Youhaiella tibetensis: one gene and its partner. The protein of the gene in region 1 binds, or shares a complex with, the protein of each later gene. Links are inferred from orthologs where the notes say so. Each region holds a gene or a part of one and is shown on either strand. Other genes may lie near its edges.

The links.
Region 2: the proteins of trxA (region 1) and FNA67_RS22465 are in contact, whole or in part, in an NMR structure (PDB 2IPA), measured with the Bacillus subtilis proteins. The link is inferred for Youhaiella tibetensis from one-to-one orthologs.

What each region holds. Positions count from the first base shown.
Region 1 is NZ_CP041690.1:544,132-547,653, forward strand. Bases 1-2,809 are described here. They hold trxA (thioredoxin), read left to right. Parts: upstream 1-1,146; coding sequence 1,147-1,473; downstream 1,474-2,809. Other genes in these bases: addA (double-strand break repair helicase AddA), read left to right, coding at 1-1,069; FNA67_RS02725 (glycoside hydrolase family 3 protein), read left to right, coding at 1,596-2,809. Also shown: more of FNA67_RS02725, read left to right, coding at 2,810-3,266; trxA (thioredoxin), read left to right, coding at 3,327-3,522. UniProt on the Bacillus subtilis protein: Participates in various redox reactions through the reversible oxidation of its active center dithiol to a disulfide and catalyzes dithiol-disulfide exchange reactions.
Region 2 is NZ_CP041690.1:866,890-875,597, reverse strand. Bases 2,350-5,299 are described here. They hold FNA67_RS22465 (arsenate reductase ArsC), read right to left. Parts: upstream 4,070-5,299; coding sequence 3,629-4,069; downstream 2,350-3,628. Other genes in these bases: hisD (histidinol dehydrogenase), read right to left, coding at 4,611-5,299; infA (translation initiation factor IF-1), read right to left, coding at 3,335-3,553; FNA67_RS04255 (Maf-like protein), read right to left, coding at 2,684-3,322; yacG (DNA gyrase inhibitor YacG), read right to left, coding at 2,476-2,676. Also shown: FNA67_RS04280 (hypothetical protein), read right to left, coding at 1-10; FNA67_RS22095 (hypothetical protein), read right to left, coding at 127-810; FNA67_RS04265 (SDR family NAD(P)-dependent oxidoreductase), read left to right, coding at 1,217-1,978; more of hisD, read right to left, coding at 5,300-5,903; FNA67_RS04235 (DUF2948 family protein), read right to left, coding at 5,920-6,348; FNA67_RS04230 (serine/threonine protein kinase), read right to left, coding at 6,542-7,627; FNA67_RS04225 (DUF3010 family protein), read right to left, coding at 7,632-8,057; FNA67_RS04220 (hypothetical protein), read right to left, coding at 8,113-8,708. UniProt on the Bacillus subtilis protein: Catalyzes the reduction of arsenate [As(V)] to arsenite [As(III)]. In vitro, can dephosphorylate para-nitrophenyl phosphate (pNPP).

The DNA of each region.
Region 1 (3,522 bases):
GGGCCTGGAAGCCCCGATCGTGATCCTCGCCGACGCCACCAGCAAGCCGGACACCAAGCAGACCACCAAGCCGGTCTATGTCGTGCACGAGGGTGCCGGTCCGCTTCTCATCCACGCGCCGTCCTCCGACCAGCACGTGCGCGAAACCATGGCGCTGCGCGACGCCGACGAAGCCAACCTCAAGGCCGAATACTGGCGCAAGCTCTACGTCGCAATGACCCGCGCCGAGGACGAACTCTACGTCACCGGCGCCCTGACCAAGAACGGCAAGATCGAGGGCTCCTGGTATGAAGCCATCGAGGGGGCACTGGTTGCCGAGGCGGCCAGGGACGACGCCACCGGCACGCTCGCTTTTCCGGCCGAGGCGCCGCCCGTGGCGAATGTCAGGGGCTGGAAGGCGAGCCAGCCGCAATTCCCGCTGCCCTTCGCGCTGCCCCAACTGCCCGAACACCGGGACAGGGTGGTGGTCACCCCGTCCTCGGCCTACGAGCCGGCCGACATCGACCGCTCGTTCCGGACGACCCTCGAAGAGGCGGTGGATGCCGAGACCGCCCGCCGCTCGGGCATCGCCCTGCACGCCCTGCTCCAGCACCTGGTGCGGGTCGCACCGGGCGAACGAGACCGCGTGCTCGAAAAGGCGCTGCCGGCCCTGCTGCCCGGGGCGCCCGAGCTGCATGGCGAACTGGCCGCGCGCGCCCAGGCCATCCTCACGCGCCCCGAACTGGCGCATTTGTTCGGCCCCAACAGTCGTGCCGAGGTGCCATTCCTCGTCAAGGCGCGGCGCAATTCCACACCCATCTGGCTGGCCGGACGCATGGACCGGATCGTGGTCGAAAACGGCAAAGTCCTTGTGGTGGATTACAAATCCGACGCGCAGCCGCCGGCCGATCCCGATTCTGTCCACAGCGGCTACAAGACCCAGCTCGGCCTCTATGCGCTGGTTGCAGACCAGCTGTTCCCGGGCCATAATGTCGAAGCAGCGATCCTGTGGACAAGGTTGGAATCATTAATGATTCTTCCACGTCCCTTACTGGCGAAACCCGTCTCGGCTTTCACCTTGGAGCGATGAAGCTTGAACCAGGTATGGACTCTTCCTAGCTTTTGGGCTCAAACACGCGTCGCTTTTCAACCTAAAGGCAACCTCTAATGACCACACACGTTTCCGACGCCAACTTCGGCGAGGAAGTCCTTAACTCCAAAGAGCCCGTGCTCGTAGATTTCTGGGCTGAGTGGTGCGGGCCCTGCCGCGCGATCGCACCGGTCCTTGATGAACTCTCTTCCGAACTCGCCGGCAAGGTGAAGATCGTCAAGCTCAATATCGACGAGAATCCCTCGACGACCGTCAAGTACGGTGTCCGCTCGATCCCCACGATGATCCTCTTCAAGGACGGCGAAGCCGCTGACATGAAGATTGGCGCCGGGACCCCGAAGGCGGGCCTTTCCAAGTGGCTCGAGAGCCACGCCGCAGCCTGATCAGCAATCACGGCGCGTAAGAATTCGAAAACGCCATCGGCCCGGCCGGTGGCGTTTTTGTTTGCCTTGCCGACAGCCAGCGGCCACTCTCGCTGCCAGATTGATCCTGGGGGGAGAATCGATTGGTCAGCGTCAACCTGCGTGCAGCGCCGTTCAACCTCGATGACGAGGCCGTGGCCTGGGTGGAAAGCACCCTCGAGGGCCTGACGCCCGAGGAGCGGATCGGTCAGCTCTTCGTGCTCATTTCCATGGGCGAGCCGAACGAGGCGCTGGCCCAGCTCGAGCGCCTCCAGCCCGGCGGCATCACGCGCTTTTATGGTCCCGATCTCGAGACCGAGATCGGCTTTGCGCGCGCCTTCATCTCCTCGGCCAAGGTGCCGCCGCTGCTGAGCGCGGACCTCGAGGGCAGCCGGATGAGCCTGCCGTTCGGCACGCCGGTGCCCAATCCGCTCGGGCTCGCCGCGGTGGACGATCTTCAGGCGACCTCTGCCATCAGCTCGATCATGGCGCGCGAGGCGCGTGAAATGGGCCTTAACTGGTCGTTCACGCCGGTCATCGACATCAACAAGGCCTTCCGCTCGGCCATCGTGGGCACGCGCTCCTATGGCAGCGAAGTGGACCGCATCGAGCGCCATGCCCTGGCCCAGATCGCCGCCTTCCAGCACGAGGGCGTCGCCGCAACGGTCAAGCACTGGCCGGGCGAGGGGTATGACGACCGCGACCAGCACCTGGTGACGACCATCAATCCGCTCAACGTCGAGGAGTGGGAGAAGACCTTCGGCCGGCTTTATCGCGCCGCCATCGATGCCGGCGTGCTTTCGGTGATGTCGGCCCATATCGCCTTTCCGGCGTTCGTCCGCTCGATCGATCCCGATGCAGGCATCGAGGCCTACCGGCCAGCCTCGATCAGCAAGATCCTCAACCAGACGCTGCTGCGCGAGCGCCTGGGCTTTAACGGCCTCATCGTCTCCGATGCCACGCCCATGGGCGGCCTCGGCGCCTATTCGAGCCGGGACGAGCATCTGGCCGAACTGATCGCTAATGGCTGCGACGTGATCCTCTTCTCGGACGATCCGGATGCCGATTTCGCCCGCATCCGCAAGGCGCTTGCCGAAGGAACGCTGCCCCAGGCCCGCTTCGAGGATGCCTTGCGCCGGATCCTCGGACTCAAGGCGCGCCTTGGGCTCCACAAGCCGCATCGCATTCCGGATCTCGATCACGCCCGCGCCAACCTCGCGACCCCGCAGAGCCTCAAGGCGGCAGCGGAGGCGACGGCGCGCGTGCCGACGCTGGTCAAGGATACCCAGAAGCTCCTGCCGCTCGATCCGGCCCGCCACAAGCGGGTTCTCGTCTATTCCGGCGGCATCGTGCAGCCGCTCGCCCCCGCGCCCTTTGCCTTTTCGGTTCCTGACCTGCTCCGGGCCGAGGGTTTTGACGTGACGGTCTTCGAGCGCGGCTCGGACCTCGAACCCACCGATTTCGACCTGGTACTCTATCTTTTCGGGGACGAGACCCTGCTGACCCGCTCGAGCATCTTCATCGACTGGATGAAGCTGACCGGGCGCCTGCATGGCGCCATGTCGCGCCCCTGGCATGATGTCCCCACGCTGATGATCTCGTTCGGCTATCCGTACCTGCTCTACGATGCGCCGCGCGTGCCCACCTATATCAATGCCTATGGCACCTATGAGGGCATGCAGAAGGCGGTGGTCGAGGCCATTCTCGGGCGCGCGCCCTTTGCGGGCACCAATCCGGTCGATCCATTTTGTGGCCTGGAAGACGCGCGCTACTAGATGTTGCGGTCGTGGTCGACTCGGAGTAGCTTCCATCGGCTATCAACGATGGAAGCTACGATGTCTCTTGCCGTCAACGACTCCAATTTCGATGCCGAAGTCCTCAACGCCAGCGAGCCGGTGCTGGTCGATTTCTGGGCCGAGTGGTGCCCGCCCTGCAAGGCCATGGACCCGATCCTGGATGCGCTGAGCGTCGAGATGGCCGGCAAGGTCAAGATCGTCAAGCTCGACGTCGAGAACAATCCGCGCATCACCT
Region 2 (8,708 bases), 330 kb from region 1 along the record:
GGAGGCGCATGGGGGACAACTCCGGGGGTGGCGTTGTCCCATCGTGTCATGGCGCGGCGGCTTTGGGATTGGCACGGCGTCCCAAAAGCTGGGCCATCCGTCTCAGCCTTTGTGCCGGCGCCCTCGTCAGTTCACGGACTGGAAGCTGCCGTCCAGGTCGAACCAGCAATTGAAGAACTTCGTGCCGTCTGACGCATCGAAATAGCCCTGCACCACGTAGCGGTCCCCGCTCTTGAAAGCGGCATTGGTGGTGATCTCCTGGGGACGCACGCCGAAGCTGGCCGAAGCCTCGCCGGCGCAGAACCGCGACATCTGCGAGGTCGAGAGGTTGGCGGGCGCCGGGTTGGGCGGCGGCGATTTCGGCTTGGGTGCGCGCTGGGCAGGCGCGCCCGCCGCGTTCTCGACATAGACGGAGAGCTGGTAGTTGGCGCGCTCGTTCCGGCGCGCCGCGTTGCGCATCAGATAGACGGTCACGGTGTAGTTGCCGCTCGAGGGAATGACGAAGCTCGTTCCATTGCCGTTGATCGAGCTGTTGTAGAGCGCCTCGGAAGCACCGGGCGCGGTGACGTTGAAGTAGTTGCTCGCATTGTCGGTGTCGAGCTGGACACTCATGCGCTGACCGGCCGAAACGCCGATGCGATACTTGACGCTCTGGTTCCCCTTGATCGAGCCATCGATCGTGGTGCCGGACGCGCCGCGCGGAAACCGGACATCCACAGTCTGCGCCTGGGCGGCAGCGGCGGCCAGGACCAGGAACAGGCCTGCCAGGATCGAGAAGGCACGTCGCAACTGCAAAACTCTGGAAGTCATCGCTCATTCTCCACTGCGATAGGCTTTATGGCGGTGATCCAGAGGCCACAAATATGGCTCGGTCAAGTTCGGCAAGCGGTGCCCAGCCATGAGTGCAGACGGCGTTCCGTCCGCTCGAGCGGTGGCCTGTCGTCATTTGGGGTAAAGAAGTGGTGCCCGGGACCGGAATCGAACCAGTGACACGCGGATTTTCAATCCGCTGCTCTACCAACTGAGCTACCCGGGCATCTTTAAGGCGCTTCGGCGTGCCGAAGGCTGGCGGTTTATAGGCAATGAGATTTGGGCTGGCAAGGGCGAAAGCGACGATTTTCCGAAGTGGCTGTGAGGAACTCAAATCGCGCCGCCCATTGCGGTTTTGGCTGGCCGCGCTAGGCTTGCACAACTGGTATGGTAGATTGGAAAAACGATGCTCGAGGATTTGAAAGGCAAGCGCGCACTCATCACGGGGTCCTCCACCGGAATCGGGGCGGCCCTGGCGCTGGAGATGGGACGGCTGGGTGCGGCGGTGGCCGTGCACGGGCACAGGAACGCCGATGCAGCCAAGGGGATCGCCGACCGGATAATTGCCGGCGGCGGCAAGGCCGTGGTGGTGACGGGCGATGTGAGCCACGCGGGCGAAGCGGAGCGAATCGTGGGCGAGGCAGTGGCCGGGCTCGGCGGGCTCGACGTGCTGGTCAACAATGCCGGGGGCATTCTCGAGCGGGTCACCAATGCCGGGTTCGACGAGGAGATGTTCACCAGGGTGTTCGATCTCAACGTACGTTCGATCCTGGCCATGACCAAGGCCGCCTACCCGCACCTGAAGGCTTCGGGAAAGGCCTCGGTCATCAATACCGGCTCGATCGCCGGGCGGTTCGGCGGGTTCTCAGGCTCGACGGTCTACGCGGCGGCCAAGGCCGCGGTGCATTCGATCTCGCGCAATGCCGCGCGGGAGTTCGCCATGGACGGGATACGCGTCAACACGGTGGCGCCCGGCTTCATCATAACCCCTTTCCATGACCGGACGCCCGAGAGCGTGCGCGAAACGGCCCGCGCGCAAATCCCGATGCAGCGGCTGGGCACCGCCGAGGATTGCGTGGGCGCCTACGTGTTCCTGGCCTCCGAAGCGATGAGCGGATACATCACCGGTCAGATCATCGATGTGAACGGCGGGCAGTTGATGCCGTAGGTCGGGGCGGCTTGGGCTAGCCGTTACCGGCCATAACACCACCCTTCCCCGGCCGCAGAGCCGGGGACCATGGATGGCTCCACCCCGGATCTTCGCCCGGGGATCGGGGTGGGTAGCGTTGAGTGTCATCAATCCAGCATCATAAGTCAGATCCCCTGGCTCACCCCCACCCTCAATCCCTCCCCACAAGGGGGAGGGAAGCGTTGGGGCGAGATCGTGCCAGCACGTCTCCCTCCCCCTTGTGGGGAGGGAACAAGGGTGGGGGTGCGGCCCTGAGTCGAGATACGCCCCCCAGAACGCTCCACTACACCGAGCCGAGGGCCACGGATGGCTAACACCCGGGTGGAGAGTGGCAACGAGCCACGGGTCTTCGCCCGAGGAAGATCGGGGCGGGTGGAAGGCGCTTGGGGGAGGCTTCGTGTTGGGGAGGCTTCCGCGGCCGCGACGATCGTCCGAGTGCCGCTTGCGCGAACGCGCCGGCAGGCCCCTACCCCAGCCTAGTCTTCCCCGCCTTCGTCCTGCTTGCCGCTCTCTTCATCGGCCTCTTCGGGGATCGCGTAGGCGCCGGTCAGCCAGCGGTTGAGGTCGATGTCGGCGCAGCGGGCCGAGCAGAAGGGGTGGAAGGCCTGGGTGGAGGGCTTTCCGCAAATGGGACAGGGGCGCACAGGGCGCAGGCGGGTGACTTTGGCGTCGGCCATTGCTGCCTCAGACGGAGGTCAGGTTGGACTGGTTGAGCCAGTTGAAGGTGACAGGATATCCTTCGCCCGAAAGCAAGGCCACCGTCTCGTGGAGCGGCAGGCCAACGACGCTCGAATAGGAGCCGACGAGCTTGACCACGAACGAGCCGGCAATGCCCTGGATGGCGTAGCCGCCTGCCTTGTCCTTCCACTCGGCGGAGGCCAGGTAGGCCTCCATCTCGCGGTTGGAAAGGCGCTTGAAGCGGATGCGGGTTTCCACGAGGCGCCGCCTCGCCTGGCCCGAGGGCGTCAGGAGGCAGACGCCGGTATAGACGCGGTGGGCGCGGCCCGAGAGGAGGCGCAGGCAGTCGGCGGCCTCTTCCATCATCTCGGCCTTGGGCAGCACGCGGCGGCCGACGGCCACCACCGTATCGGCAGCCAGCACGAGCGCATTGCCACCGATGCCGGCCTGGCGCGCCTTCTGCTGGGCGGCGATGGCCTTGAGGTCGGCCAGACGCGCTGCCAGCTTGCGCGGCAGTTCGCCCTTTTCGGGCGTTTCATCGACGTGTGCGGGAACCAGGTGCTCGGGCTCGATGCCGATCTGATTAAGGAGCGCGAGGCGCCGCGGCGAAGCGGAAGCCAGAATCAGTTCGGGGCGGCTGGCCAATCGCGAAACTCGTTACTTGAAGCGGTAGGTGATGCGGCCCTTGGTCAGGTCATAGGGCGTCATTTCACACAATACCTTGTCGCCCGCCAGAACGCGGATGCGATTCTTGCGCATGCGCCCAGCGGTGTGGGCGATGATCTCGTGGCCGTTCTCCAGCTTGACCCGGAAGGTCGCGTTGGGAAGCAATTCGATCACAACGCCCGGGAATTCGAGCACTTCTTCCTTTGCCATACTTTCTCCTGAAAAGGCCGGGAGGGGAGCTAAATGCCCAGTCCCAAGCCGAAATTGCGCGCAACCTATAGGAATTCAGGCGCTTTGTGAACTAGCCGCCGAACCGGTCGCGACAAGCGGCTCCAGACGCTCGCGAACCTTCTGCTGAAGGGTGTCGCGCAGCGTCCTGTAAGCGCTCAGAACGGCCTCGCGGTTCCCCTCGACAAGGGTCGGATCGCTGACGTTCCAGTGTTCGAGGGCACCCATTTCCAGGCCGCGCTTGCGGACGGCCTCGTCGGCTTCGGGCGAAAGCGTCACCACCAGATCGAAACGATTGGCGACAAGCTCATCCATAGTATGGGGCGTGTGGACGGACATATCCACCCCCACCTCCTCCATCACCTCGTGGACGAACGCATCGGCCTTGCCGGACTGGACGCCGGCCGAGCGGGCGATGAGGCGGCCCGGGAAGTATTTGCGCGCCAGCGCCGCGGCGATGGGGGAGCGTACCGAGTTCATCGAGCAGACGAAGAGCACCGTGGGCAATTCGCTGTCGCGCTCGTCGATGCGCTTGGCGTAGGGCTGGACGGCGCAGATGAGCGTGAAGAGCCGCCGCGCGGTGTTGAGATCCATCTCGAGCTTGTTGACCAGCCGGGTGCGCAAGAGCTCGGCCGCTTCGTTATGAAGCCCGCGCCGGGCCATGTCGACGGTCTCGATCTGGAAGGGCGAAGCCGAGCGGATGGCTTCGTAATAGCTGTCGCGGATGCGGAAGTAATCGCGGATCAGGCGGCGGAACGGGGTGAGCGAGAGGTAGTGCGCGGCGATCGGCTCGAAGGTTTCCGGATCGCGCACGTCGAGCACGATGTAGTTGGCGACGATCGAGACGTGCAGCGCATAGGGGCCGGTGGCCTTTACGCGCGCGGGCCGGAAGCGGTTGTCCTCGACCAGGTCATAGATGGCGATGCGCCACTCGTGCACCTCGTCGGGATCGATCGAGGTGATGGTCGAGGGATCGAGCGTGACGGTGACGATCCGGTCGGTCGTGGCATCGAAGTCACGCAAGAAGCCGCGCCCTCCCCTAGCGGTTGAGCCGGATGGAGACGCTGCGCCCGTGCGCGTCGAGGGCTTCGGTCTCGGCCAGCGTCACCGCCGCTGGCGCCAGGATGGCGAGCGAGGACGGGTCGCACCCCAGGATCGAGGTGCGCTTGACGAAATCGAGCACGCCGAGCCCGGAGGCGAAGCGCGCCGAGCGCGCCGTGGGCAGCACGTGGTTGGAGCCGCCGACATAGTCGCCGATGGCCTCAGGCGTGTGGTGGCCGAGGAAGATGGCCCCGGCATTGCGGATACGCGGCATCAGCGCTTTTGGATCGTCCACCGCCAGTTCGACGTGCTCGGAGGCGATGCGGTTGGCCAGTTCCACCGCTTCGTCGAGCGAAGCCACGGTGATGATGGCGCCGAACTCCTCCCAGCCCTCGCGGGTGAGCTGTTCACGCGGCAGCACGGCCAGTTGCCGGTCGACTTCCTTCGCCACGGCATCGGCGAGGCGCGGATCGGTGGTGACGAGGATGGACTGGGCCCCTGCCCCGTGCTCGGCCTGCGCCAGGAGGTCCGCCGCGACCCAGGCCGGGTTGGCCGAGGAATCGGCGATCACCAGCACTTCGGAGGGGCCGGCGATCATGTCGATGCCGACCTTGCCGAACACCTGCCGCTTGGCGGCGGCGACATAGGCGTTGCCCGGCCCCATGATCTTGTCGACCGGGGCGATCGTCTTGGTGCCATAGGCGAGCGCGGCGACGGCCTGGGCCCCGCCGACGCGATAGATCTCGGTGACGCCGGCGATCTTGGCGGCGGCGAGGATGGCGGCGTTGATCTCGCCGCGCGGGGTCGGCACCACCATGGCGATGCGCTCGACGCCGGCGACCTTGGCGGGCACGGCGTTCATGAGCACCGAGGAGGGATAGGAGGCGAGCCCGCCAGGCACATAGATGCCCACCGCCTCGATGGGCGTCCAGCGCGTGCCCAGCGTCACCCCGATCTCGTCGGTATAGATGTGATCGGCCGGCTTCTGCTTTTCGTGGTGGGCCTTGATGCGGGCATGGGCGGTTTCGAGCGCCGAGCGCACTTCGGGGGTGACGCGGGCGGCCGCCGCCTCGATCTCCTCCTGGGTGAAGCGCAGCGTGGAGGGCGTCACATTGGCCTTGTCGAACTTGTTGGTGAGTTCGACCAGGGCGTCATCGCCGCGCGCCCGCACGTCCGCGATGATGGTGTTGACGACGTCGCCGACTTCCTGGGAGCTTTCGCGCTTGCCTTCGAGCAGCGCCTGGAAGCGGGCCGCAAAATCGGCGTCGCGGGTATCGAGGAACGAAGGCATGGGCGAGAGGATCCGGTTAGAGGCTGTGCTGGGGCTGGGCCTTGGCGGCCCAGGCGGCGCCGAGGTCCTGCAGGCGCGCTTCGAGGACTTCGACCTCGAGCCGCACCGTGCCGCCGCCGGCGAAAGTCAGTTCCACGATGCCCGCGGGGGCATCGGTTTCGGTAAAGGAAATGGCGAGCAATTCAAGCACGCCCTCGCGCGCATTGGTATCGATGCCGGCGCTGGCGACCGAAAGCACGCGATCGAAATGCAGCGCGGCGCGCTTGCGCACGCCCTTGTTGCGCACGGTGCCCGCTTCCCAGTCATAGCGGTTCATCAGCAGGGCAAAGCGCTTGTCGCGCTGGGCATAGCCCATGTCCCCGACGCGGACGACCGCATCCTGGGTGTGGGCGGAGATTACCGCCAGATCGTCGCTATCAAGCGCCAGCAGCTTGAGATCGGCCATGTCGTTCCTGATTCCGAAGGGTCTACGGGTAACGGTAATCTGGTGATTGCGGTTCGATCTACAAGAAGTTGCGGGGCGAGGCTAGGGCGTTAGGGGAAATGGGGGGTGGGTCGATTCGGTCGGAGTGCGTTACGAGCATGCGACAGATTGACGTCACACCCGTGGACACAGAGGACACCCCTGGTGAGAGCGCCTAACTTGCTAGGTCTTCTACTTCGCCAACCGCCAGTAGCGGATCACTAAACCGCAAACCATGCTGCTTCTTCCACCCCCCCGCAACGCGCTTTTCGACCTGCAGGTCACCATCGACAGGAGTGAGTCGAAATGACCTGCCCTTTACATCTAGTTGGTAAAGGCCATCAACTACCTTCCAGTCGAACGTTTTCCTCCGGAGGTTGTTGAGCTTAGTGATGAAATCCGAAGCCGCTTCGGGACGCCTTTTGTAATCAACTCGACAAGCTTGACGAATGAGCTGCCGCAGGTGCTTGGGGACCGTCGCGGGAAGCGTATCAAGTTTGAGTACCTTGCCCTTGCGGATCACTGACCCGATACAGCTCTGCGCGTATACGTGACCTTCGATGCCGCCCAATGTCTCTCGTTGCTTCATCTGGGCGTGCGACAGCCAGCTGTCCTGCTCGTAGTCCAAGCGGCCACCGAGGGTTTGGTAGAGGAGCAAGCCTAGTTGGTAGATGTCGCCTTGGCGGTAGAAGCGGGCTGCCTCCTCAAAATCTTCGGGCGGTCGGTAGATGATCGAGTGCTTCGATTGCGTGGAAGCGAAACCCTCCTCGTTCATGGTCACTACCGAGCCGAAATCACCTACAACCCAGACGCCACCATCTGTGCAGAACACGTTCGACGGCTTCAAGTCTCGGTGGAGGTACCCTTGGCCGTGTAGGTAGCTCACGCCTGAGGCGATCTGAAGCAGAATATCTATTCCTTCTCGCGGACCAAAAGCCTTTTCGGCGAGTTGATCGTCAAGGTCACCGCCGCCGCAAAAACGTGTTATGAAATAGGCGTCATCTTCGTCTATCGGCTCTGCGCTGTCCACTTTCAGAATATTGGGGAACTCGAGCTTCGCCAGTAGCGTGGGCTCGATATGAGCTCCCCCTCCCCAATAATAGATCTTCATAACCTGCGGGCGATCCAGTAGGTTATTATGACCGATCAACACGTAGCCGTTGGCACCCTTGGTTATGTTGTCGCTGAATGTGATCGTTTTCTGCAGCCGCTGAACAGTCGGGCGAACATTCTCCGGCAAGAGACTGATATCGAAAGGCACCAGATTAACCTAAACTCAGGTGGTAAGCCCCGGCGCGGTATGGATCATGCAGGTAGGCCTGCAGCCCAGCCGGCAATCCAGCAAGGTTCGTTTTCTCGAATTTTCTCAGAGTGTTCGCATGGACAAAGTGGACGGGCTTGCCGCTGCAATACTGGATCAGCGTTTCTATCTTGAAAGTGGTTCCACCTCCGGCCATCGGCCCGGTCAGGGCGCGCTCCTTGATGCAGAAGGCGTCTACCCCGTTCTCGTGCGCGAAAGCCGCAATGGCTTGTGCAAAGGCCGCTAACGACTGGTAGGACTTCTCATCATCTAAAGAAATCTTGCGGGTCTGACACGGATAATGCTGGGCGCTGCCGTTCTCATCAAGGAACACGATCGCCAAATTTGCCGTAGAGCCGGTAATGGCTACACCACATATCTTCATTTTCATTTCCGCGAATCACTTAATCATTGCGCCCTTTATGAAAGTATACCGACGATCCTATCTAAATGTATATCTTGTGTTTACTCGATTGCGCCGCAGCCGGAACTAGCTTATCGACAATATCGACCGCAAACACCCAGCATGCGAACGCTATTTCACCGACGCGCACCGGCTCGATATCGACGGTCTCTCCCAGGTTGAACCTGGTGGTTCTGACGGCGACCTCCACTTCGATGCTTGACGATTCTCGAAGCTCCCTGCCAATTTCAAGCGGCGCGACCGAGCCGCTGGCGCCGATGACATTAACTTTCAAGTACGGCAACCGAAGGCTCATCGTATTTGTCTCGTCGACATCCTGGCGGCCCACGATGCCGCCGCGATGCTCGAGGCAATTCCGCAGTTTCTGAAAAGACGCGAGTTCAGGTGTCCACGACAACGGCGCCCGAAGGCTACTGACCACTTTCTGTACCAGTTTTGGGTGGCTCATGCCTTGTGCTCGCCGCCGTATTGCTTCCTGACGTGCGACTACAGCTGCCCGGATCGCTTCCGTCATAGTGTCTTCGGGCCCATCCCCTATCTCCTCGCGGAACTTGTCTGGCGACAATTCGGATACGATGTCGATATGCGTTGCTGCATCTTCCAAAGATTGCCTGACAC